Regions from separate parts of the Dechloromonas sp. A34 genome, predicted to be linked through region 1. Evidence: predicted binding sites of a transcription regulator. Region 1 holds the regulator's gene; each other region holds the start of a gene.
What was found. Region 1 encodes sigma-54, which starts transcription at its own class of promoters, with help from an activator protein. Its sites were predicted from a motif close to TGGCACGCTTNCTGCTNA; they were not measured.
Positions count from the first base shown of each region.

Region 1 (5,921 bases):
CAGCCCACTCGTACTCGGCAAAGCCAAGGACTTGCAGGCGCTCGGGATGAATGATGTTGATATGGCCGACAACATCTGCCCCGTAATTGTTCGAAAGCTTGATCTCGATCCGGCGTTCGGTCTGTTGGCCGATCACCCAGCTCAACAGCAGCTTTTCGCGGTTATCGTCGTAGAGCTGGGTCAGACTGATATGGCGCACGAGCGTTGATCAGGACTGAAAGAGCGCGACGACGGACGCCGGGTCCGGGGCGGCCTGCAGTGCATCGCGGAAGGCGCGATCGGCAAAACGCTGGGCCAGCTCGGAGAGAATCTGAAGATGCTCTTCGGTGGCCTGTTCGGGCACCAGAAGGACAAAGAGCAGATTGACCGGGCGGCCATCGGGTGAATCGAAAGGGACCGGAGTCGCCAGGCGCAGGAAGGCACCGGCCGCATTTTTCAGACCCTTGATCCGGCCATGAGGAATGGCAATGCCCTGACCAAGTCCGGTCGAGCCGAGTTTCTCACGGGCAAACAGGCTGTCGAATATAACCGAGCGCGCCAAGCCGAGATGCGACTCGAAGAGCTGGCCGGCCTGTTCAAAGACCCGTTTCTTGCTGCTGGCCTCAAAGTCGAGAAGCACCTGCGAGGCCGACAGAATGTTGCTTAGAGGGTTCATAAGGGGAAGGGGTAAAGCAAGGGGCCGCAGCTACAGCGCTGCGGCCGATCGGCGCTTATTCAGCAACGTCGAGCGCAGGCTTTTCACCGCGATGGTGATCCTGCACTTTTTGCTTGTATTTGAGAACCTGGCGATCCAGCTTGTCGAACATGGCGTCGATGGCGGCATAGAGATCGTCGCCGGATTCTTCGACATGCATGTCCTTGCCGGGCACATGGACGGTAACTTCGGCCTTCTGTTTGAGTTTCTCGACAGACAGGACGACGCTCACACCGGTTACCTTGTCAAAATGGCGAACCACGGGATCCAGCTTGTTTTCCACGTACTCGCGCAAGGCGGGGGTAACTTCGATGTGGTGACCAGCGATCTGCAGATTCATGTTTTCTCCTCTCTCTACAGGGTCTTGCGTAAATTGACCGGCGGGATGTTGAGCGACTCGCGGTATTTGGCTACCGTGCGTCGGGCGACAACGATTCCCTGCTGGCCTAGTATTTCGGATAATTGACTATCCGACAAGGGCTTCTTGCCGTCCTCGGCTCCGATCAACTGCTTGATCAGAGCGCGGATGGCGGTGGCGGAACAAGCTCCGCCGGTGTCGGTAGCAACATGGCTACCGAAGAAGTATTTCAGCTCAAAAATGCCCCGCGGCGTCGCCATGTATTTCTGGCTGGTGACGCGGGAGACGGTCGATTCATGCAGGCCGAGAATGTCGGCGATTTCGCGCAACACCAGCGGCCGCATGGCGACTTCGCCATGCTCGAAAAACTGGCGCTGGCGATCGACGATGGCCTGGGTTACGCGGTGGATGGTCTCGAAGCGCTGCTGGACGTTCTTGATCAACCAGCGGGCCTCCTGCAACTGGCCGGTCAGGTTGCCATTGCCCCGGCGCTGGCGGGAGAGTATCTCGGCATACAGGCGGTTGATGCGCAGGCGGGGATAGGCATCCGGATTGATGTAGGCCGTCCACTTGTTCTTGAGCTTTTTGACGATGACGTCAGGCGTAATGTAGCGCGCCTCGACCTGGGCAAAACCGGCCCCCGGCCGCGGATTCAGACGAGTGATCAGAGCGTGCGCCGCGCGCAGCGCCTCGTCGTCGCAGCCGGTCAGGCGGCGAATCTTGACGAAATCCCGGGCGGCCAGCAACTCGAGGTGCTTTTCGACGATGGCCAGGGCCAACGGCTGTTCGGCACAGGGCTGCAGGGCCTTGAGTTGCAGGGCCAGGCATTCCTGCGGGCTGCGCGCGCCAATCCCGGTCGGATCGAAGTGCTGGATATGATGCAGGGCGATTTCGAGCTCTTCGAGCTCGATCTCGTATTCCGGCGGCAGAGTTTCAAGAAGTTCCAGCAAGGAAGCCGACAGGTAGCCGTCATCGTCGAGGGCTTCGATCAGGAAGCGGACCAGGGCACGATCGCGCTCGGTCAGCTGGGTCATGCCCAGTTGCCAGCCGAGATGATCGCGCAGGCTGATGGTGCCGGCATGAATGTCCTGGGCATCGCTATCGTCGTCCTCGTCGCGCCCGGCACCGGTAAAGGTCCCAGCATCCGAGCTCCAGCGATCGTCGTCGACATCGGAGGGGGCTGATGGCACATCCATTTCACGGTCGTCGCGGGCATCGCGCTCTTCGCGTTCGACCTTCTGTTCGCGCTCACCTTCGCTGGTCTGCGGCGAGTCGAACTGCTGAGCCGCGGTAAAGGTCTCGCTGCCACCGTCGTCGTCGCGCTCCAGCATCGGATTTTCGAGCAGATAGCGTTCGATTTCCTGCTGCATTTCCACCGTCGACAGCTGTAGCAGCTTGATCGACTGCTGCAACTGGGGGGTCAGCGCCAGATGCTGGGATAGTTTGAGTTGGAGGGCAGGTTTCATCGGTTGGGATAGGGGCGCTGCTTAACGGTCAGAGCTTGAAATGCTCGCCGAGATAAACCTTGCGGACGCTTTCATTCTCCACGATTTCGTTCGGCCGTCCAGCGGCGAGTACGCGGCCAGCGTTAATAATGTACGCATGGTCGCAAATACCGAGGGTCTCGCGGACGTTGTGGTCAGTGATCAGCACACCGATACCGCGCTCCTTGAGGAAGCGGATGATTTTCTGAATTTCCAGGACGGCGATCGGGTCGACGCCGGCAAAGGGTTCGTCGAGCAGAATGAAGCGAGGATTGGTGGCCAGCGCCCGGGCGATTTCGACCCGCCGCCGCTCACCGCCGGAGAGTGCGGCGGCGTTGACGTGGCGGACATGGCCGATATGCAGTTCGCCGAGCAGACCCTCGAGGCGGTCATTGACTTCCTCTTCGGGCAACTTGAGCAGTTCGAGGATGGCCCGGATGTTTTCCTCGACATTGAGCTTGCGGAAGACCGAGGCCTCCTGCGGCAAGTAGGAAAGACCCTGCCTGGCCCGGCTGTGCATCGGCAGATGGGTCAGCCGGGCATCGTCGATATAGACCTCGCCGCCATCGGCCGGCACCAGGCCGACAATCATGTAGAAGCAGGTGGTTTTGCCGGCCCCGTTCGGTCCGAGCAGGCCGACAACCTCGCCGGCGGCGACCTCGAACGAAACGTCCTCGACCACGGTGCGCGCCTTGTAGCGCTTTTTCAGGTTATGGGCCGAGAGCTTGGAGATCGGGGCGTTCATTGGCTGGCTCCGCGCATGACCCGGCGGATGGCATCGCCCGAGAAGCCGCGGTATTGCAGAAAGCGCATCTGCTTGGCCCGCTCTTCCGGGGTCTGCGGCAACTGGCCAAATTTCTTGGCCCACACCGACTGGCAGCGCTCGCCCTCGTCACCGCCTTCGGGCAGGGCGGCGGCGATGTCGTCGTCACCGACCCCGGTCTGCCGCAACTCCTGTTTCAGCCGCGCATTACCGTAACGGCCGGCACGGGCCACGACGCGTTGCCGGGCAAAGCGGTGGTCGGAGAGCAGATTCTGGGCTTGCAGGGTGTCGAGCACGGCCGCGAGCTGCTCTTCCGACTCGGCGGCGCCAGCGAGTTTGGCCTTCAACTCGGCCCGGCTGTGTTCGCGCCGGGTCAAGAGTTTCAGGGCACGAACGCGCAAATCAGACATCAGCCTTGGCAGCCTTGACCGGCTTGATGACGTTGGTGCTGGCGGCCTCGCGGATGCCGGCCTCGATTTCCTGGGCGATTTCCGGATGGCTGCGCAGGAATTCTCGGGCGTTGTCCTTGCCCTGGCCGATTTTCTCGCCCTTGTAGGCATACCAGGCGCCGGATTTCTCGACCAGCTTGTGGGCGACACCCATTTCGACGATTTCGCCGTGGCGGGAAATACCTTCGCCGTACAGAATGTCAAAAATGGCTTCGCGGAACGGTGGCGAGACCTTGTTCTTGACGACCTTGACCTTGGTTTCGCTGCCGATGACTTCATCGCCCTTCTTGATCGAGCCGATGCGGCGGATATCGAGGCGCACGGAAGCGTAGAACTTCAGCGCATTGCCACCGGTCGTCGTTTCCGGCGAACCGAACATGACTCCGATCTTCATCCGGATCTGGTTGATGAAGACGACCAGGGTGTTGGTCTTCTTGATGTTGGCGGTCAGCTTGCGCAGGGCCTGGCTCATCAGCCTGGCGTGCAGGCCGACCATCTGGTCGCCCATTTCGCCTTCGATTTCGGCACGTGGGGTGAGGGCGGCGACCGAGTCGATGACGATGATGTCGACCGAACCGGAGCGGACCAGCATGTCCGAGATTTCGAGGGCCTGTTCGCCGGTATCCGGCTGCGAGATCAGCAGGTCGCCGACATTGACGCCGAGCTTTTGCGCATATTGCGGATCGAGGGCGTGTTCGGCATCGATGAAGGCGGCGACGCCACCGAGTTTCTGCATTTCGGCGATAACCTGCAGACAGAGCGTGGTCTTGCCCGAGGATTCCGGTCCGTAGATTTCAACGACCCGGCCGCGCGGCAGTCCGCCAACGCCCAGGGCAATATCCAGACCCAGCGATCCGGTGGACACCACCTGGATGCCTTCGTCGATTTCGGCATCGCCCATCTTCATGATGGAGCCTTTACCGAACTGCTTTTCGATCTGTTGCAGCGCTGCGGCGAGCGCCTTTGCCTTGTTGTCGTCCATGGAGGTACCTCGAAATTTGAGCGGATTATGGCACAGGGGCCGAAGATGGAACAGAAATTGCTGAGCCGAAAATCAGCGGATTTGGCGCGAAATATGCATATGGCAAACCGCGATTTTGGCCGAATACCGATAAACACGGGTATATTTTCGGCGGCCACTTCTGGCCGCCCCAGGTTACTGGTTATAAATACAGTACATTTTAGGTAGTCACTTGGCAAGATTATTTTTCCTTTCACCGGCCTCGGGGAAACTGCTGTTCGGCCTTGCCCTGGCCGCTGCCACAGCATTCGCCCAGGCCAGGCCCGCCCCGTGGTATTGGTGGGTCAGCAAGGTCGATGGGGCCCGCGTTTGCCTGCAGACCTCTCCGGGCAGCGGCTGGTATCGCGATGGCGGACCGTACCGCAACGGCCGCTGCGGCGCCGATCTGGCACGCTGAAGCAGAGCCACCGATGATCTATACCCCGCCGGCCGATACCGGCCTCAGCATCATCTACGCCGACGACAGTCTGCTCGTGCTCGACAAGCCGGCGGGGCTGCTCTCGGTGCCGGGACGCGGCGCCGACAAGGCCGACTGCCTGGCCAGCCGCGCCCAGGCCAATTTTCCGGATGCGCTGACCGTGCATCGGCTCGACATGTCGACTTCAGGCCTGCTCCTGATGGCCCGCGGAGAAGCCATGCAGCGCGCGCTGTCCCGATTGTTCGAGGACCGCCGGGTCGACAAGCGCTATCTCGCCGTGGTCGACGGCTACCTGGAAAGCGAGAGCGGCGAGGTCGACCTGCCGCTGATCTGCGACTGGCCGAACCGCCCCCGACAAAAGGTGGATTTCGAAGTCGGCAAGCGCTCACTGACGAAATTCCGAAGATCTGGCTTCGATCCGCATACCGGATGTAGCCGGGTCGAACTGGAGCCGGTGACTGGCCGTTCGCACCAGTTGCGGGTCCATATGGCCGCGCTCGGCCACCCGATCCGCGGCGACGAACTCTACGGACCGGACCCCGAACCCGGCGAACGCCTGCTCTTGCATGCCACGGATCTGGCCTTTGTCCATCCGCTAAGCGCCGTCGCCCTGCGCTTTCACAGCGACGCTCCGTTCTAACCGCCGAAAACCTTATAATTCCCGCGTTTTCAATCCCTTGCCGACGTCGCTCGGAGAATCATGCTGATCTGGTTCGTCGTTCTCTACCTGATGC
Region 1 covers NZ_CP102486.1:4,712,116-4,718,036, forward strand. Annotated here, with positions in the region: gene hprK (HPr(Ser) kinase/phosphatase) at 1-199, opposite strand, end outside; gene ptsN (PTS IIA-like nitrogen regulatory protein PtsN) at 209-655, opposite strand; gene hpf (ribosome hibernation-promoting factor, HPF/YfiA family) at 711-1,034, opposite strand; gene NQE15_RS23480 (RNA polymerase factor sigma-54) at 1,049-2,518, opposite strand; gene lptB (LPS export ABC transporter ATP-binding protein) at 2,547-3,281, opposite strand; gene recX (recombination regulator RecX) at 3,278-3,709, opposite strand; gene recA (recombinase RecA) at 3,702-4,730, opposite strand; gene NQE15_RS23500 (hypothetical protein) at 4,942-5,166, shown strand; gene NQE15_RS23505 (pseudouridine synthase) at 5,180-5,827, shown strand; gene NQE15_RS23510 (sodium:solute symporter family protein) at 5,888-5,921, shown strand, end outside.

Region 2 (5,921 bases), 980 kb from region 1:
CTGCTCATCTCATTCCCCTCCTTGCGCCGGTTCGTCGTCGGGCACCACGTTGCGCCGGGCCACCCAGGTCAGCCCGGCGAGCACGGCAATCGGCATGAGCAGGCCGCCATACAGCGTGTGCTGGATGGTTTCCGAGGTCGCGGCCGAGGAGCGCGGCGGCAGATTGGGCATGCCGAGCTTCTCGAAATTGACCGCCGAGAGCTTGAGCACCTGGGTGCCGCCGTACTCGGTTTCGCCATAGACGTGATTGATGTAGTTGCCGACCTGGGCTTCGTAGCCCTGGTCGAGCGGCCCCTTCCATTTGGCGGCATCTTCCGGGGTTTCGCCTTTGGCCGGCAGGCGACCGCGCGGTACCGTTGTCCACGCGCCGGGCTTCAGCGCCAGGCGGCGCTTGGCCTCGGCCAGCAGGTCCTCGGTGCGGCCGAACAGCGTCGCCCCGGTCGGGCAGACCTCGGCGCAGGCCGAGTAGTGGCCGTCCTTGGCGCGGTGCCGGCACAACTCGCACTTGCCGATCTTGCCGGTCGGCGAATCGTACTGGTACTTGGGAATGCCGAACGGGCAGGCGGCGACGCAGTAACGGCAGCCGATGCAGGCATCGGCGTCGTAGCCGACGACGCCGGTCACCGGGTCTTTCTGCATGGCCGAGACCGGGCAGGCCGAAACGCAGGACGGGTCGGCGCAGTGCATGCACGAGGTCTTCATGAAGGAGAAGCCGTTTTCTTCGGCGTCCTTGGCCTGCATCGTGCCGTTGCGGTACATCTTGATCAGGTTGAAGGTGTGGCCCGAGGTGTCGAGCGGGGTGTCCCACAACTTGTCCATGGCCGTGAACTCGGCCGGGTTGTCGTTGGCCCGCTTGCAGGCCGCGACACAGGCCTGACAACCGACGCAGAGGGTTGCGTCGTAGAGCAGGCCGAGGCCTTCCGGCGGGCGTTGCAAGGTGTCGCGGGCGCCGGCCGTTTCCGGGACGACGGCAGCGGCCGCCACGGCCCCACCGGCCAGGCAGCCCTTGAGGAAGTTGCGCCGCGAGTTTTTGTCGGGTGTCATCTCAGACCTCCGTCGATTCGCTGGCCTTGCTGCCGTCCTTCTTGGCCTTCTCCAGTTCCTCGGCCTGGTGCGACAGGCCGAGATTCTTCGTCACCATCACCCCGGCGCCGGCTGCGGCACCGGCTACGGCGGCCAGCACAGCGGCGGCGCCGAGCGAGGCGCCGATGCCCTTTTCCTCGACGATGCGGGGCAGGAAGGCGCTGGGTTCGATATTCTTCATCTTGGACAGGGCGTGGATCGGCTTGGCGAAACCGATGCCCTGCTCGGTGCAGCCGATGCAGGGATGGCCGCAGGCCACCGGCCAGGTGCCGGCGCCGGCGTCGCCGAACATGATGACCGAGCAGTTGGCGTAGGTTTCCGGGCCCTTGCAGCCCAGCTTGTAGAGGCAGTGGCCCTTGCGGTGGCCCTCGTCGCCGAATTCCATGGCGAAGCGGCCGGCGTCGAAGTGGGCGCGGCGCTCGCAGTTTTCGTGGATCAGCCGCGAGTAGGCGAACTTCGGGCGGCCTAGGTGATCGACCGCCGGCAGCGCGCCGAAGGTCAGGAAGTGCACCACCGTCGACAGGAAGTTGTAGGGGTTGGGCGGGCAGCCGGGAATGGTTACCACCGGCTTGCCGAGCACCTGGCCGACGCTGGAGGCGCCGGTCGGATTGGGATCGGTCGATGGCATGCCGCCCCAGGAGGCGCAGGAGCCGATGGCGATCACCGCCGCGGCGTCGGCGGCGCATTCCTTGAGCAATTCGATGGCCGTCTTGCCGCCGATCTTGCAATAGATGCCGCCGTCGCGGGTCGGAATCGCCCCTTCGACGACCAGGATGTACTTGCCCTTGTGTTGCTCCATCGCCGATTTGCGCGCCGCCTCGACCTGATGGCCGGCCGCGGCAAACAGCGTCTCGTGGTAGTCGAGCGAAATGACGTCGAGGATCAGCTTTTCCAGCGTCGGATGCTCGGCGCGCAGCATCGATTCGGTGCACCCGGTGCATTCCTGGAAGTGCAGCCAGATGACGCTCGGCCGCTGTTTGGTCGCCACCGCTTCGGCGACGGCCGCGTCGGCACCCTGCGGTAGGCCCAGGGTGGTCGCCAGGGCGGCGCAGAATTGCAGAAACTCGCGGCGCGTCATCGACAGACGCTCCGCGGCCGCCAGGATGCGCGGATCACTCTCCAGCGAGATCAGTTGTTGCTTGGCCATTTCTCCTCCGTTTTCCTCTGATGTCGGGCGTTGGCCGACCAGGTCTCTCTATTGGGGAGTTGGCGTTTTTTCTAATATTAGCAACTAGCGAGCCAGAAACGATTGTTGTTTATATCCAGCAGCTTAGAGAGATTTCTGGGGAAAAGTGGCGCGTCGGATTGGAATCTGACTTTCCATTTTTGGCAAATAATGGAAAGTTGCTTGCCAGCCTAAGAACTAGGGATTCGGGCTGGCCTGGCGTGCGACCCAGGCCTGGCCCAGGGCCAGGCCGCCATCGTTGGCCGGGCCTGCCGGGCTTCGAGCAGGGTTAGGCCGGCGCTTTCGAGCGGCCGCCGGAGGGCGGCCATCAATATCGCGTTCATCGCGCAGCCGCCGCCGACGGCGATCTGCGTCAGGTTTTCGCGATGAGCGGCGTCAATCAGCCATTCGGCCAGTCCGGCAGCCAGCGTGGCATGGAACTGGGCGGCGCCGAGGGCGGTGTCCTGGCAGGTCAGCAGGCCGGTGAGCAGCGCCGTGAAGTCGAGAACAGCTCCTTTGTCCACTATCTGGTAGCCGCCGGGCAATGGCGCGGTCGGTCCGTGGCGGGCGGCCAGGCCTTCCAGTTCCATCGCCGCCTGGCCTTCGTAGTGCGCCAGGTCGCTGACCCCTAGCAGGCCGGCGGCGGCGTCGAACCAGCGGCCGAGGCTGCTGGTATGCGGGCTGCGCAGCTGGCGCTCGAGCATCAGCAGCAGAGGCGTCGCCTCGCGTTCGGGATAATGCTGTTTCAACCAGCCTCCGACCCGGTAATCCATCCCCGCGCCATGCAGGGCCGATACCGCCATCCGCCAGGGTTCGCGGGCGGCGCGATCGCCGCCGGGCAGGGCCAGGGTTTTCAGGTGGCCGAGGCGCTGGCAGTCGGCCCCCTCGACGCGCAGCAGTTCGCCGCCCCACAGGCCGCCGTCCGGCCCGAGGCCGACGCCGTCGATGGCCAGGCCGAGCACCGGCTCGGCGATCTGGTGTTCGGCGCAGATCGCCGCAATATGGGCATGATGGTGGGCAACCGCCAGCGCCGGGACGCCGAGCTCGGTTGCCAGGCGCAAGGCCAGTTGCGTCGAGGCGTAATCGGGGTGGAGGTCGTGGGCGATCAGTTCGGGCCTGACGTCGAGGATGCTCAGCAGGTGACCGACCGTTTCTTCGAGAAAGCCGATGGCCGCCGCATTGTCGAGGCCGCCGACGTGCTGCGAGAGGAAGGCTTCGCGATCCTTCAGCACGCACACCGTGTTCTTTAGATGGCCGCCCAGCGCCAGCACGCGCGGCCCGCCCCGGGCCAGCGCAATCGGCACCGGCACGTAGCCGCGGGCTCGCCGGATCAGGGCTGGCCCGGCGCGGACCACCGAGTCGTCGCAGCGCACGACAATCTCGCGGTCGTGCACCAGGAAAGCGTCGGCGATACCAGCCAGGCGTTCGAGCGCCTCGTCGTTGGCGATGACCAGCGGTTCGCCATGCGGGTTGGCGCTGGTCATGACCAGCAGTAGGTCGCTGGGGGCCGCGAGCCAGTCGGTGCCGGCCGGCTGGCCGGCGGCTTCGTGCCAGAGCAGGAGGTGGAGCGGCGTCGTCGGCAGCATGGCGCCGAGCCAGGCCAAGCCGGGGGCTACGTCGGGCAGTTCGGCGTCGGCCTTGGAGCACAGTACGATGGGTGCGGCGCTGCTCTGCAACAGGGCCTGTTCCGTCGGGCCGACCTGCGCGAAGTCGACGAGCGAGGCGGCGTTCAGCGCCATCACCGCGAAGGGCTTTTCCTCGCGTTGCTTGCGTTCGCGCAGTTCGGCGACGGCGGCCGCATTGCGGGCATCGCAGGCGAGATGGAATCCGCCCAGCCCCTTGATCGCAACGATGCTGCCGGCGCGCAGCCGGCGCAGGCTTTCAGCGATCGGATCGCCGGCGATGGGGGCGCCGCCCGCATCGAGCAGGCTCAGTTGCGGGCCGCAAGCCGGGCAGCAGGTGGTTTCGGCATGAAACCGGCGGTCGGCCGGCGCCTGGTATTCAGCGGCGCACGGCGCGCACAGCGGAAAGCTCGCCAGGCTGGTTTGCGCCCGGTCGTAAGGAATGCTTCGGCTGACCGTAAAGCGCGGACCGCAGTGCGTACAGGTCGTGAAGGCGTAGCGCCAGCGGCGGTTGTGCGGGGTGCAGAGGTCGGCGATGCAGTCCGGGCAGAGCGCGGCGTCGGGGCCGATGGCGGTCGTCACGTCGCCGGCAATGCTCTCCAGGATGGCGAAGCCCTGCTCACCGACCTCGGTGTCGACCGACTCGATGCCGTCGATGCGGGCCAGCGGCGGTGCTTCCTTGGGCAGGCGGGCGAGAAACTCGCCCAGTCGGTTGCCGCCGATGGCGATGCTGACGCCGGCCCCGTCATTGCGGATCCAGCCGTTCAGTCCGAGTTCGTTGGCCAGGCGCCAGACGTAGGGACGAAAACCGACGCCCTGGACAAGGCCGCGAACGCGGATCTGCCGGCCGGTCATTTTGTCGCCTGCATCTGCTCCATCTGGCGCTCCAGTTCGGCAACCCGTTGCTTCAGCGCGGCGACAGTTTCGGAGCGCTGACCGCGCTGCGCTTCGAGACCGGCTTCAATATACGAGACCCAGGCCGAGAGGCCGTCGCCCTTGGTCGCCGAGACCCGGAAAATGGTCAGGTGCGGATTGACCCGGCGCGCATTGGCTTCGGCCAGGTCGGCGTCGAATTCGAGGTAGGGCAGCAGGTCGCACTTGTTGAGCAGCATGACGTCGGCGGCACGGAACATGTCCGGATACTTGAGTGGCTTGTCCTCGCCTTCGGTGACCGAGAGGATGGCAACCTTGTGGTGCTCGCCGAGATCGAAGGCGGCCGGGCAGACCAGGTTGCCGACGTTCTCGATCAGGAACAGCGAGTCGTCTTCCGGCTTCAGGCGTTGCAGGGCCTGGCCGACCATGTGGCCGTCGAGGTGGCAGCCCTTGCCGGTGTTGATCTGCAAGGCGGCAACGCCGGTGGCGCGGATGCGCTCGGCGTCGTTCGAGGTCTGCTGGTCGCCTTCGACGACGGCGATCGCCACCTTGTCCTTCAAAAGTTCGATGGTCCGGACAAGCAGCGTGGTCTTGCCGGAGCCCGGGCTGGACACCAGGTTCAGAGCGAAGATGCCGCGCTCGTCGAACCAGCGGCGATTGGCGACGGCATAGGTGTTGTTCTTGGCGAGGATGTCCTGCTCGATCTGCACCATGCGCGACTGGCTTATCCCCGGGGCATGGGCGCGGGCCGGGCCGGTACCGTAATCGAGATCGCCGCCGACGCCGTGCTCGTGGTGCGACGCGCCATGGTCGTGAGCATGTTCGCCGGCATGATCGTGGGGGTGGCTGTGTTCGCTGCCATCTGCGTGGGGGTGCGAATGGGCATGCTCGCTGCCATGGTCGTGCGAGTGACTATGCAACGTTCCATCCGCATGAACGTGGGTGTGTTCGTGCCCGCCTTCCTCGATTTTCACTTCTCCTGCTCCACAACCGCAAACCGTACACATCGTCCCGTCTCCTATTCGACTTACTCGATTTCGATTTCCTTGACCCGCATGTCGGTGCCGCCGGTCGGTTGCACCTGGTAGCTGCCGCACCGCGGACAGGCGCCAAAGCTTTCGCTCATCGGCACCGTCTCGGCGCAGGGCATGCACCAGCCGACCCCGGCACATCGATGA
Region 2 covers NZ_CP102486.1:932,730-938,650, forward strand. Annotated here, with positions in the region: gene hybB (Ni/Fe-hydrogenase cytochrome b subunit) at 1-8, opposite strand, end outside; gene hybA (hydrogenase 2 operon protein HybA) at 10-1,044, opposite strand; gene NQE15_RS04680 (hydrogenase small subunit) at 1,046-2,230, opposite strand; gene hypF (carbamoyltransferase HypF) at 2,440-4,725, opposite strand; gene hypB (hydrogenase nickel incorporation protein HypB) at 4,722-5,750, opposite strand; partial or broken gene hypA (hydrogenase maturation nickel metallochaperone HypA) at 5,771-5,921, opposite strand, start outside.
Region 2: NQE15_RS04680 (hydrogenase small subunit) is a predicted target of sigma-54. The motif match lies at 2,308-2,325, and genes of this name have one in related genera.

Region 3 (5,921 bases), 1.8 Mb from region 1:
GGCGAAAAAATGCTGCTGCTGCTGTTTCGCGAGCCGCATCCACTGTACAAGGTGCTGCGCCAGAACGGACATCACTACGAGACCGAATTGCAGCCCGACGGCACCTTCGAGATCCTGATCTCGCGCTAACTCCCTCCGATGCAGGCCATGCTGTCCTTCGAGAAGGCCCCGCCGCTGGCGGCACCGCTGCGCTTCTTCCTGACCGCGCCGCTGTTCATCGTGCTGGCCGGCCTGCTCATTGCCTACGAGGGGCCGGCACTGTTCTCCTCGCGCTGGATGCCCGGCACGCTGGCAGCGACCCATCTATTGACCATTGGCTTCATGCTGCAGGTCATGCTCGGGGCGCTGATCCAGATCCTGCCCGTCGTTGCCGGCGCCAATCTGGCGCGGCCGTTGATGCTGGCGGCGGTGGTCCATCCCGGCCTCAGCCTCGGTGCGCTGTTGCTCGCCGGTGGCTTCTACTTTGCGCAGCCAGTCTTGCTGAGTGCCGCCGCGCTGCTGCTTGGCCTGAGCGTGGTGTGTTATCTGGCGGCCAGCAGTTGGTCGCTGCTCCGTGTCCCATCGACCAGCCCGACCATCCGCGGCCTCAAGCTCGCCTGGCTGGGACTGACCGGTGTTGTCGGCCTCGGCGTCGTGCTCGCGTTGGGCCTTGCCCATGGCTGGTCGCTGCCGCTGGTGGCGCTCACCGACCTTCACGCCGGCTGGGGGCTGGGTGCCTGGGCCGGCGTCCTGCTCGCCTCGATTTCCTATGTCGTGGTCCCGATGTTCCAGCTGACCTCGGGCTACCCGGCGCGGCCGAGCTGGTGGTTTCCGGTCGTCATGCTCGGGCTGCTGCTGCTGTGGAGCCTCGCCGTCTTCGCCGACTGGCCGGGGCTGGTCCGCCTCACCCAGGGCCTGGCGGCGGTGGTCGGCATCGGCTTCGCCGGGCTGACCCTGCGCCTGCAGTCGCAACGGCGACGGGCGCGTTCCGATGCCACCCACCGCTACTGGCAGCTTGGCCTGCTGTCGAGCATCGTCGCCCTGAGCATGCTGCTGATCGCGGCGCTGTGGCCGGGCGCCGCCGAACTGGAAGGCTGGCCGCTATTCGTCGGCATTCTGCTGATCGCCGGCGGCTTCATCGCCTTCATTATCGGCATGCTCTACAAGATCGTTCCTTTCCTGGCCTGGATGCATCTCCAGAGCAGTGGGCAGGCCAAGGTGCCGGCCCCGGCCATGAACAAGATACTCGGCGATCGCGACATGCATCGCCAGATGCTGGCTTACGTCGCCGCCTGCGGGCTGCTGCTGGCGGCCGTGCTGCTGCCCGAGTGGCTGGCCCGGCCAGCAGGGCTGGCCTTTGCGCTGGCCGGCGGCTGGCTGTGGTGGAACCTGTTCGGTGCCGCCCGGCGCTACCGGCTGCACCTGGACGTGATCGCCGCCAAACTCGCCACACCATGAGCTACCTGGCGCTGAAACACCTGCACATCACCTGTGTCGTGCTGAGCGGCCTCGGCTTCTGTCTGCGTGGTTGGTGGATGCTGCGCGAATCGCCGCTGCGCCAGCACCGGCTGGCCCGGGTCGTGCCGCATGTCGTCGATACGCTGCTGCTCGGCAGCGCCTTGAGCATGGCCTGGCTCAGCGGCCAGTATCCTTTCGTCCAGGGCTGGCTGACCGCCAAGCTCGGTGGGCTGCTCGCCTACATCCTGCTCGGGACCATGGCCCTCAAGCGCGGCAAGACCCGAGAGTCTCGCGCCGGCTATTTCGTGCTGGCCCTGCTGGCCTACGCCTACATCGTCAGCGTGGCGCTGACCCGGAACCCGCTTCCGTTTGCCTAGCCGCCTCGGCGGCCCGGTGAATTGTCGAATACTCGACAAGATGGTGTTTGGGTGGACTGCGGGAAATTCACCTGATTTCAATTAAAACAATTGGTTAATGCCGTGTTTTGGCGGCTGGCATTGTAACTGCATAGACAGCCCACCCCCAACGACAGGCCAAGGAGATTCCCAATGGAACAGAGAGCCGTACCGATTACCCAGGAGGCCGCCCTGCGCGTCGCCCTGGCTGCCCGCGCCATGCCCAATGTGACTTTGGTCAGGTTGATTGCCTTGTTGCAGAGCCATCTCGGCGACGAGATCGATACCGAGAATCTGCGCGGCATCACGGTCACCAACCTGAAAACCGGCCTTGGCAGCCTCGACGGCGAAGAGGATGACGAGGATATGGGCATCGGCCTGGATGCCATGAAACTGGCGGTCCGCATCCTGTGGGGCGAAATCGAGGGTGATGAAAACCTGCCGCAAGTGCAGCACTACGACGAGGGCGACATCCCGGGTTCGCTGCGCATCGCCATCGCCTCCGACAGCGGCGATGCCCTGAACGGCCATTTCGGTTCCTGCCTGCGTTATCTGGTGTACCAGGTGTCGGCCACCGAAAGCCGGCTGATCGGCATCCGCAGCGCGCTGGAGGCCGACTTTGCCGAAGACAAGAACCTGTTCCGCTGTCAGTTGATCGCCGACTGCCATGTCCTGTACGTTGTCTCGATCGGCGGTCCGGCGGCGGCCAAGGTCATCCGCGCCGACATCTTCCCGATCAAGCTGCCCAACGGCGGGCCGGCGAGCGAAGTCGTGCAGCGCTTCCAGCAGGCCCTGGTCGAGTCGCCGCCGCCATGGCTGGCAAAAATCCTCGGCGTCAGCGCCGACAAGCGTCTGCGGCTCTACAGCGCCGAGACCGAGGAAGAGTAGGGGAGGGGCGCCTTTAAAGGCGCCCCAGCTTCCGATACAGCGTGTTGCGGCTGATCCCCAACTGGCGGGCGGCGGCCGAGATGTTGCCGCCAGCGGCTTCCAGCGTGCGCAGTGCGGCCTGGCGGCCGATTTCTTCCAGGCTGCCGACGTTGTTTTCAGGTGCCGCCGGGGCCCACGGGTCGAAGGGCGAGAGGGTGCTGCCGGCTGCGGCCAGCGGTGTGCTCTCGAACAACTCTTCCGGCAGGTGGCTTTCGGTGATCAGGGTTTCGTCGTCATCGAGCAGCGCGATGGCGACCCGGATGGCGTTGAACAACTGGCGGATATTGCCCGGCCAGGCGTAGTTCTCGATGGCCTGCAGGGCGCCTTCCGAAAAACGGACCGCTGTCCGGGATGCAGTTTCGGCTGCGGCGATCTTGGCGACCATCTGGCGGATGTCGGTGCGTTCGCGCAAGGCGGGCAGCGTGACGCACATGCCGTTCAGACGGTAATAGAGATCCTCGCGGAAGGTGCCGCGCGCCACTTCCTCGCGCAGGCGGCGGTGGGTGGCGCAGACCAGCGAGATGTCGACCTGGATGGCCCGCGTGCTGCCGAGCGGCGTCACGCAGCGTTCCTGCAGCACGCGCAACAGCCGGGCCTGCAGGTTGAGCGGCATGTCGCCGATTTCGTCGAGGAAGAGGGTGCCGCCGTGGGCCTGTTGAATCTTGCCGGGGGCACCTTCCTTGCGGGCGCCGGTGAAGGCGCCGCCCTGATAGCCGAAGAGTTCGGATTCGATCAGGGTTTCGGGAATCGAGGCGCAGTTCAGGGCGACGAAGGGTCCGCTCTGGCGCGGGCCGCTGTTGTGGAAAGCCTTGGCGAACATCTCCTTGCCGGCGCCGGATTCGCCCTGGATCAGGATCGGGATGTCGCGGCCGAGAATGCGGCGCGAACGGTCGATCGCCGCTTGCAGGCGGGCGTCGCCGGTATTCATTGTTTCCAGCGTCGGGCCGGAAACGGCGGCGGCCTCGGGCCGGCGGGCGCTGCGCACGGCCGGCAATTCGTCGTACACGCGGCCGGCGATAACCTGGGGCGGCAACTGGCCGCGCAACTGGACGTGGATGGCACGGCCATTGACATTGATTTCACAACTCGCCTGGGCGTTGTTGCGCTGGCGGTCGACCAGGGCCGACAGGTTGCTCTCGAAGACCATCGAGAAATCGCGGCGCACGGCATCGACCTGGCGGATGCCGAGGATCTCGGTTCCGTTGCGGTTGATGGCCAGCACCTGGCCGTCCGGCGATACGGCGGCGAGGCCTTCCTTGGGGCTGCCCAGGTAGTCGGGGCGGCTGTGGAAGCAGATCAGGATGTCGCGGGCGTGGATCGACTCGAACAAGCGTTTTTCGACGATCAACGACGAGAAGCGGACCAGTCCCAGGGTGTGGCGTTGCTGGTTGCGGTAGTCGCCGGAGATGTCGAGGACGCCTATCAGACGGCCGTCCGGCCCGAAGATCGGGCTGGCGCAGCAGGTCAGGAAGCCGTTGTTTTCCAGAAAGTGTTCGGCGCCGAGGACTTCGATCGGCATTTCTTCCGAGAGGGCGGTGCCGATGGCGTTGGTGCCGCGCTGGTTTTCGTCCCACGAAGCACCGGCGGCCAGCGCCACGCGGTCGGCGCGGCTGAGGAAGTCGGCATCGCCGACCGACTCGAGCAGCAAACCGTTGGCGTCGGCCAGGATGACCATGCTGCCCGATTCGCGAATCTGCTCGAAGACATGTTCCATGATCGGCCGCCCCTGGAGCAGCAGATGCCGATTGCGGTCCTGTTCGGTCTTCAGGGCCATGCGATCGAGCGATTCGATGATCGGCAGTGCGTTGTTTTCAGTCAAGCCGAAACGGCGGCAACGTTCCCAGGAACGCAGGATTTGCGGGTCAACCAGTCCGTCCGGCAAGACACCCTGATCAAAAAACAGGTGTCTGGCTTGAACTAGTCGTTGCCCATGCATGTCATCCAGCACATGAATCTGTCCCATCACTCCTCCGGTGTACCAAAGTCTGATTCTTTTTTTGTAGTTGCTTCATAACGTAGCACCTGCCCATTTTATAAGCAATGTGCCGAACAACGTTCAGCAAATGGCGTGCCATCAATACGCCGCTGCCCCGATCAATGCCTCGATAAAATAAATCCGGATCGGGCCCGGTCCTGGCACAAGCTTTGCAGAATGGTGAGGGCAGAAGCCGTAATCGTTATCACCAAAGGAGACAAAGTGAAATTTCCAACCTCAACCATCGCCCTCGCTGCGGCCCTGGCACTCGCTGCCGCAGCCCCCCAAGTCTTTGCCCACGGAGACGTGGTCCCGCAGGCCGTCGATACCACCGGCCTGAAGAATCTGGGTGCTGACTGGCAAGCGAGCAATCCGTACCGCAAAGATAAGACAGCGATCCGTATCGGAGATTCCGCCTTCAACCAGAACTGTGCCCGCTGCCATGGCCTGGGGGGCATCTCCGGCGGCATCGCGCCTGATCTGCGCTACTTGCCGCTGGGCGACGAAGGTGACGAGATCTTCATGCAGCGCATCCGCAAGGGCGCGGTGCGCGATGGGCGCGTCTACATGCCGCCGTTCGAAGGCACGCTGAGCCAGGAAGCCATGTGGGCCATTCGCAGCTGGCTGGAAACCGTCCATGAAGACTGATCGCCGCCTCTGGCTGAAGGCGCTGGCCGCCTTGCCGATGGGCCTTGCCCTGCCGGCCCTGGCCGATGGCCTGGAAACCCTGCGCGAACGGGGTCGCCTGCGCATCGCCGTCTATAACGATTTTCCGCCGTATTCGACGCGCGGCGGCAAGGGCATCGATGCCGACCTCGGCCGTGCCATCGCCGCCAAACTGGGCCTGGCCGCGGAAATCGTCGGGTTCAATGCCGACGAGGACATGAACGACGACCTCCGCAACATGGTCTGGAAGGGGCATTACCTCGGCACCCAGCCGGCCGATCTGATGCTGCATGTGCCAGTCGATGAAGTGCTCGCCCGCGCCAATGACAAGGTCCGCATCTTTGGCGCCTATCACCGCGAAACCCTGGCCCTGGCGCGCAATCCGGAGCGTATTCCGGCGCTCTCAGGTTCGGCGGCAGTCGCCCTGGAGATCTTTACCCGCGAGAAGATTGGCGTCGAAACCGCCTCGCTGGCCGACTCCTTCCTGCTTGGTGTACTCAATGGCCGTCTGCGCGAAAACG
Region 3 covers NZ_CP102486.1:1,790,792-1,796,712, forward strand. Annotated here, with positions in the region: gene NQE15_RS09030 (DUF2249 domain-containing protein) at 1-129, shown strand, start outside; gene NQE15_RS09035 (hypothetical protein) at 148-1,437, shown strand; gene NQE15_RS09040 (SirB2 family protein) at 1,434-1,814, shown strand; gene NQE15_RS09045 (dinitrogenase iron-molybdenum cofactor biosynthesis protein) at 1,986-2,720, shown strand; gene NQE15_RS09050 (sigma-54-dependent Fis family transcriptional regulator) at 2,734-4,722, opposite strand; gene pedF (cytochrome c-550 PedF) at 4,957-5,382, shown strand; gene NQE15_RS09060 (substrate-binding periplasmic protein) at 5,372-5,921, shown strand, end outside.
Region 3: NQE15_RS09045 (dinitrogenase iron-molybdenum cofactor biosynthesis protein) is a predicted target of sigma-54. The motif match lies at 1,930-1,947, and genes of this name have one in related genera.

Region 4 (5,921 bases), 880 kb from region 1:
TGCGAAGCCAGCTTGGAGAGCTTCAGCGAATCGCCGGTCAGGTCGGCATGTTGGTAGATGTCGGCGCGCTGGTAGTGGTGGCAAAGAATGACGGCCTGCTTGCCGAGCTTGGCGCGGGCGACACGAATCCGCTCTTGGCAGGCTTCGTCGGAAAGCGTGTTGAAGGGGTCGAAGGCGATGGTGGCGGTTTGCATGTTGTTACTCTGAAAGACGGGCGCTGCGGCCCGATGGTTCCGATTATCCCTGATGCCAGGGCAGGCCGGCATGACGCCAGCCGCCGATCTTGTTGCGCTGGCCCTGGGCGTCCTTGTCACCTTCGAAACCTTCGAGGATGTTGTAGCAGTCGCTGTAACCGGCTTCGGTCGCGGTGGTGGCCGCGGCGATCGACCGCGCGCCGCTGCGGCAGAGAAACATGACCAGCGCTTGAGGATCGACCTGGCGTTGCAGTTCGGCGACGAAGTTCGGGTTACGGACGCCGCCCGGGTACTGGTTCCATTCGATCTCGACGGCATTCGGGACGCGGCCCACCCAGTCCCATTCGGCCCGGGTCCGGACATCGACGATTTTGGCGCCGGGAGCCAGGCGGAGCAACTCCGCGGCCTCCTGCGGCGTCAGTTCGCCCTTGTAGGGGCGTTCCAGAGCACGGCCACGGGCCTGGGCCAGGGTGAGGATTTCGGTAAGCTTTCCCATAATGAATGGCTGCTAGAATCAGGGCCCACCAGTATAGGGCAGAGCTCATGGAAAGCGGACATCCCCAGCAGATACCGGCGTCGCCGGCCGAGCGCGCGGCCGAGGCGCAGCGCGCGACCTGGGTCAGCGTGGTGGTCAACCTGGTATTGACGGTGGCTCAGATCATCATCGGCTGGCTGGCCCATTCGCAGTCGCTGGTCGCCCATGGCGTGCATTCGTTCTCCGACCTGCTCTCCGATTTCCTGGTGATCTACGCCAGTCGGCAGAGCGCACATCCCGCCGACCAACAGCATCCCTATGGCCATGCCCGGGTCGAAACGGCGGCGACGCTGGTTCTCGGCGCCTCGCTGACCCTGATCGGCGGCGGCATCCTCTGGCAGTCCGGCCTGCGTCTGCAGCACATCGAGGTCTTGCCCGCGGTCGAGTTCTCGGCGTTTTGGGCCGCCGTGGCGACGGTAATTGCCAAGGAAGGCCTGTATCGCTATCTGATCCGGGTCGCCGAACGCCAGCGTTCCCAGTTGCTGACGGCCAATGCACTGCACACCCGCGCCGACGCGGCTTCGGCCCTGGTCGTCGTGGTCGGGATCGGCGGCGCGCTGCTCGGCTGGTCCTTCCTCGACCTGCTGGCGGCGGCGCTGATGGGTTTCATGATTTTGCGCATGGGCGCCCAGTTGGCCTGGGGGGCGATCAAGGAACTGATCGACACCGGGCTTGATGCGACGCAGGTTGAGGCGATCCGCAAGAGCCTGCTGGCGACGCCGGGGGTGATCGACCTGCATCAGTTGCGGACCCGGCGCATGGCCCATCAGGTTCTGGTCGATGCGCATGTTCAGGTCGATGCGCGGATCAGCGTCTCGGAAGGGCACCGCATCGCCGAGTCGGCGCGCGCCCGCGTCCTGCGCGAGCATCCCGCGGTGCTCGATGTGTTGGTCCATATCGATCCCGAAGATGACCTCGATCCCGATGTGGCGGTCTTTCGCTTGCCCGGCCGCGACGCCCTGCTCAAGGAACTGACACCGGTGCTCTCGGAATTACCGACGCCGGAGAAGGTGGTGCTTCACTATCTGAACGGCGGCGTTGAAATCGAGGTTTTCCTCGATCACGCCTTTTTCGCGAATGGTGACGCCTTGCGTCGGGCCGAGCTGAAAGTGGCCGAGCGCCTGAAGTCGCACCCAGCCATCCGTGCAGTATCTCTGAATTGTCTGGTTGCACCACATTAGTGCGTGCTTGGGTGGTTTTGCACTATATTGGTGCTGGAAAATCTTGCCAAATCCCGCATCTCCTTGTGGCAAAATACAAAGTTAAGTCGTCGGCCTTTGGCATGCTTTCTGCTAAACCCAGCGCGTTACGAAATTTTTATTGTCGCCGGACCAACCGGCAACTTGTTTTCTTAGGAGACCTACGCTCATGGCAACCCCGCAAGACGTAATCAATCTGATCAAGGAAAACGACGCCAAGTTCGTCGATTTCCGCTTTACCGACACCCGTGGCAAAGAGCAGCACGTCACCGTGCCGGTCTCCGCTTTCAGCGAAGACAAGTTCGAAAACGGCCACGCCTTCGACGGCTCCTCCATCGCCGGCTGGAAGGGCATTCAAGCCTCCGACATGCAGCTGAATCCGGATCCGGCCACCGCCTACATCGATCCGTTCTTCGACGAAACCACCGTCGTCCTGACCTGTGACGTCGTCGATCCCGCCGACGGTCGTGGCTACGACCGCGACCCGCGCTCCATCGCCAAGCGCGCCGAAGCCTACCTGAAGTCCTCCGGCGTCGGCGACACCGCCTACTTCGGTCCGGAACCCGAATTCTTCATCTTCGACGGCGTCGAGTGGAATGTCGACATGTCGGGCTGCCACCTGAAGATCCATTCCGCCGAAGCGGCCTGGAATTCCGGTGAAAAGAACGAAGGTAGCGGCGCCACCGGCCACCGTCCGGGCGTCAAGGGCGGCTACTTCCCAGTTCCCCCGGTCGACAGCCTGCACGACATCCGTTCCGCCATGGTCCTGACCCTGGAAGCCATCGGCTGCCCGGTTGAAGTTCATCACCACGAAGTGGCGAACGCCGGCCAATGCGAAATTGGCACCGTGTTCAACACTCTGGTCAAGCGCGCTGACCAAACCCAGCAGCTGAAGTACGTGGTGCACAATGTGGCCCATCAGTACGGCAAGACCGCGACCTTCATGCCGAAGCCGATCGTTGGCGACAACGGTTCGGGCATGCACGTGCACCAGTCGATCTGGAAGGACGGCAAGAACCTGTTTGCCGGTGACGGCTATGCCGGCCTGTCCGAAACCGCCCTCTTCTACATCGGCGGCATCATCAAGCACGCCAAGGCCCTGAACGCCATCACCAACCCGGGTACCAACTCCTACAAGCGTCTGGTCCCGCACTACGAAGCCCCGGTCAAGCTGGCCTACTCCGCCAAGAACCGTTCGGCTTCCATCCGCATTCCGTACGTCGCCTCGACCAAGGCTCGTCGTATCGAGACCCGCTTCCCGGATCCGATTGCCAATCCGTACCTGTGCTTCTCGGCCCTGCTGATGGCTGGTCTGGACGGCATTCAGAACAAGATCCACCCGGGCGACCCGGCTGACAAGAACTTGTATGATCTGCCGCCGGAAGAAGACGCGCTGATCCCGACTGTCTGTGCCTCGCTGGAAGAAGCCTTGGCCAACCTGGATAAGGATCGCGAATTCCTGACCCGTGGCGGTGTCTTCTCCAACGACTGGATCGATGCCTTCATCGCCTTGAAGATGGAAGAAGTGAACAAGATCCGCATGACCACCCATCCGGTGGAATTCGATCTGTACTACTCCTGCTGATCACAGAGCGTCAGTCAAAAAAGGGCGGGTTTTCCCGCCCTTTTTTTGTTCACCTTTTGGCTGGCTGGCCGTTAACCCAGTACACTGAACCGGTTACAAGGATTGATCACGATGACTCGCAACGCCTTTGTCTTGCTGCTTGCCGCGCTGGCCATGCCGGCTACGGCACAGACCATTTACAAATGCATCGACGCCAATGGGGGGACGCTGATTTCCAATGCGCGCGTCGACAAGAATTGCAGGGCGGTCGTCAGCAGTCCGGAAACCAGTGTGCCGGCTCCCCGGGCCAGGCCGGCCGGAGCAGTGGCCAATCCGACGCCTTCAGGTTTCCCGAGGGTTCAGGAAGATACGCAGCGGGCACGCGATGGCGATCGCCGCCACATCCTCGAGCAGGAACTGGCAGGCGAGCAGCGTAGTCTGGAACAGGCGCGCAAGGATTTTGCGGAACAGGAAGCCCTGCGTGGCAGCCCTGAGCGCCTGGCGCCCTATCGTGACCGTGTCGGACAACACGAGCGCAACATCCAGGCGATCCAGAAAGAACTGGGCAATCTGCGTTAGTTGCTAGTCATTAGTTGTTAGTAGAGTTTGAGGGCGCCACGGCGCCCTTTGCTTTTGCCAAAAACTAGCGACTAATAGCTATCAACTGGCTTTCACCTTGTACCAGGCGGCGTAGAGGGCCGGCAGGAAGAGCAGGGTGAAGGCGGTGGCGACGATCAGGCCACCCATGATGGCGACCGCCATCGGTCCGAAGAAATCGTTGCGCGACAATGGGATCATGGCCAGCACGGCCGCCGCCGCGGTCAGCACGATGGGCCGGAAGCGGCGCACGGTCGATTCGACAATGGCTTCCCGCCGCGGCTTGCCGGCGGCGATGTCCTGTTCGATCTGGTCGACCAGGATCACCGAGTTGCGCATGATCATGCCGAACAGCGCAATGCTGCCGAGCAGGGCCATGAAGCCGAAAGGCTGGCGGAAGACGAGCAGGAACAACGCGATGCCGATAATCCCGAGCGGTGCCGTGAGCAGCACCATGACCACCCGCGACAGGCTCTGCAGCTGGATCATCAGGACGGTGACGACGACCAGCAGGAAGATCGGAATGCCTGCCATCACCGAGCTCGAGCCCTTGGCCGATTCTTCGACCGAGCCGCCGGTAACGATCCGGTAGCCGGTCGGCAAGGCAGCCTGGATGGCGCCGATTTCGGGGGCGAGGCGATCGACGATGGCGGCCGGCTGGGTCTTGCCATACAGATTGCCGCGCACGGTGATGGTCGGCAGGCGATCGCGCCGCCAGATCAGGCCTGGCTCGAAGCCGTGCTTGAAGCGGCCGATCTGGCTCAGCGGCACGCTCTTGCCACTGTGAGTCGGGACCGCCAGATCGGGCAGCGCGCTGAGATGCGCCCGCTCCTCGCGGTCGCCGCGCAGCACGACATCGATGGTCTTCTCGCCTTCGCGGAAACTGGTCACCGTGTAACCGTTCAGCGACATGTTGAGCAGCGCCGCCAGATCCTGGCTGGAAACGCCAAGCAGGCGGGCCTTGTCCTGGTCGATCTCGATCTCGATGGCCTTCGAAAGCTCGCTCCAGTCGAAATTGACGTTGGAGACCTCCGGATTGTGGCGCATGACATCGGCGACCTGGGCCGCGGCCTGGCGCAGGGTCGCCAGATCCTCGCCGGAGACGCGGTACTGGATCGGATAGCCGACCGGCGGCCCGTTCTCGATGCGACTGATATTGCCCCGGGCGTTGAAGCCGCCCTTCTCGAACAGCTCGATCAGCCGGCCGCGCAGGGCTTCGCGGGCCTCGACGCTGCGCGTCAGGATGACGAACTGGCTGAGGTTGCTGGCCGGCAGTTGCTGGTCGAGGCCGAGGTAGTAGCGCGGCGAACCGGAGCCGACAAAGGTGATGTAGTGCTCGAACTGGTCGAATTTGGCCTGGTCCAGGGCTAGCCATTCTTCCAGGCGCTTGGCTTCGGCATCGCTGGCGTTGAGCGAAGCGCCCTCGGGCAGGCGCAGTTCGACATTCAGCTCGAGGCGTGTCGAGTTCGGGAAGAACTGCTTCTGCACCTTGCTCATGCCGACGATGGCCAGGGCGAAGAGGGCCACGGTAATGACGATGATCAGCCAGCGCCGGGTCACGCACCAGCCGACCAGTCGGCGGAAGCGGCTATAGAACGGTGTGCCATAGACGTCGTGGTCCTCGCCGTGGGCAACGCCGCCCAGGCCGAGCCGGGCCAGTAGCGTGGCCAGACGCGGCAGGCGGCGTTCGATCAGTCCCGCCGGGCGCGGTGCGCGCGGGTTGGGCAGCAGCTTGTAGCCGAGCCAGGGAATGGCAACCACGGCGGCCAGCCAGGAAATGAGCAGGGCCATGGCATTGATCTGGAAGAAGGCGAAGGCGTACTCGCCGGTCG
Region 4 covers NZ_CP102486.1:833,990-839,910, forward strand. Annotated here, with positions in the region: gene nadA (quinolinate synthase NadA) at 1-194, opposite strand, end outside; gene NQE15_RS04175 (rhodanese-like domain-containing protein) at 238-690, opposite strand; gene NQE15_RS04180 (cation diffusion facilitator family transporter) at 738-1,910, shown strand; gene glnA (type I glutamate--ammonia ligase) at 2,098-3,513, shown strand; gene NQE15_RS04190 (DUF4124 domain-containing protein) at 3,625-4,071, shown strand; gene NQE15_RS04195 (efflux RND transporter permease subunit) at 4,153-5,921, opposite strand, start outside.
Region 4: glnA (type I glutamate--ammonia ligase) is a predicted target of sigma-54. The motif match lies at 2,008-2,025, and genes of this name have one in related genera.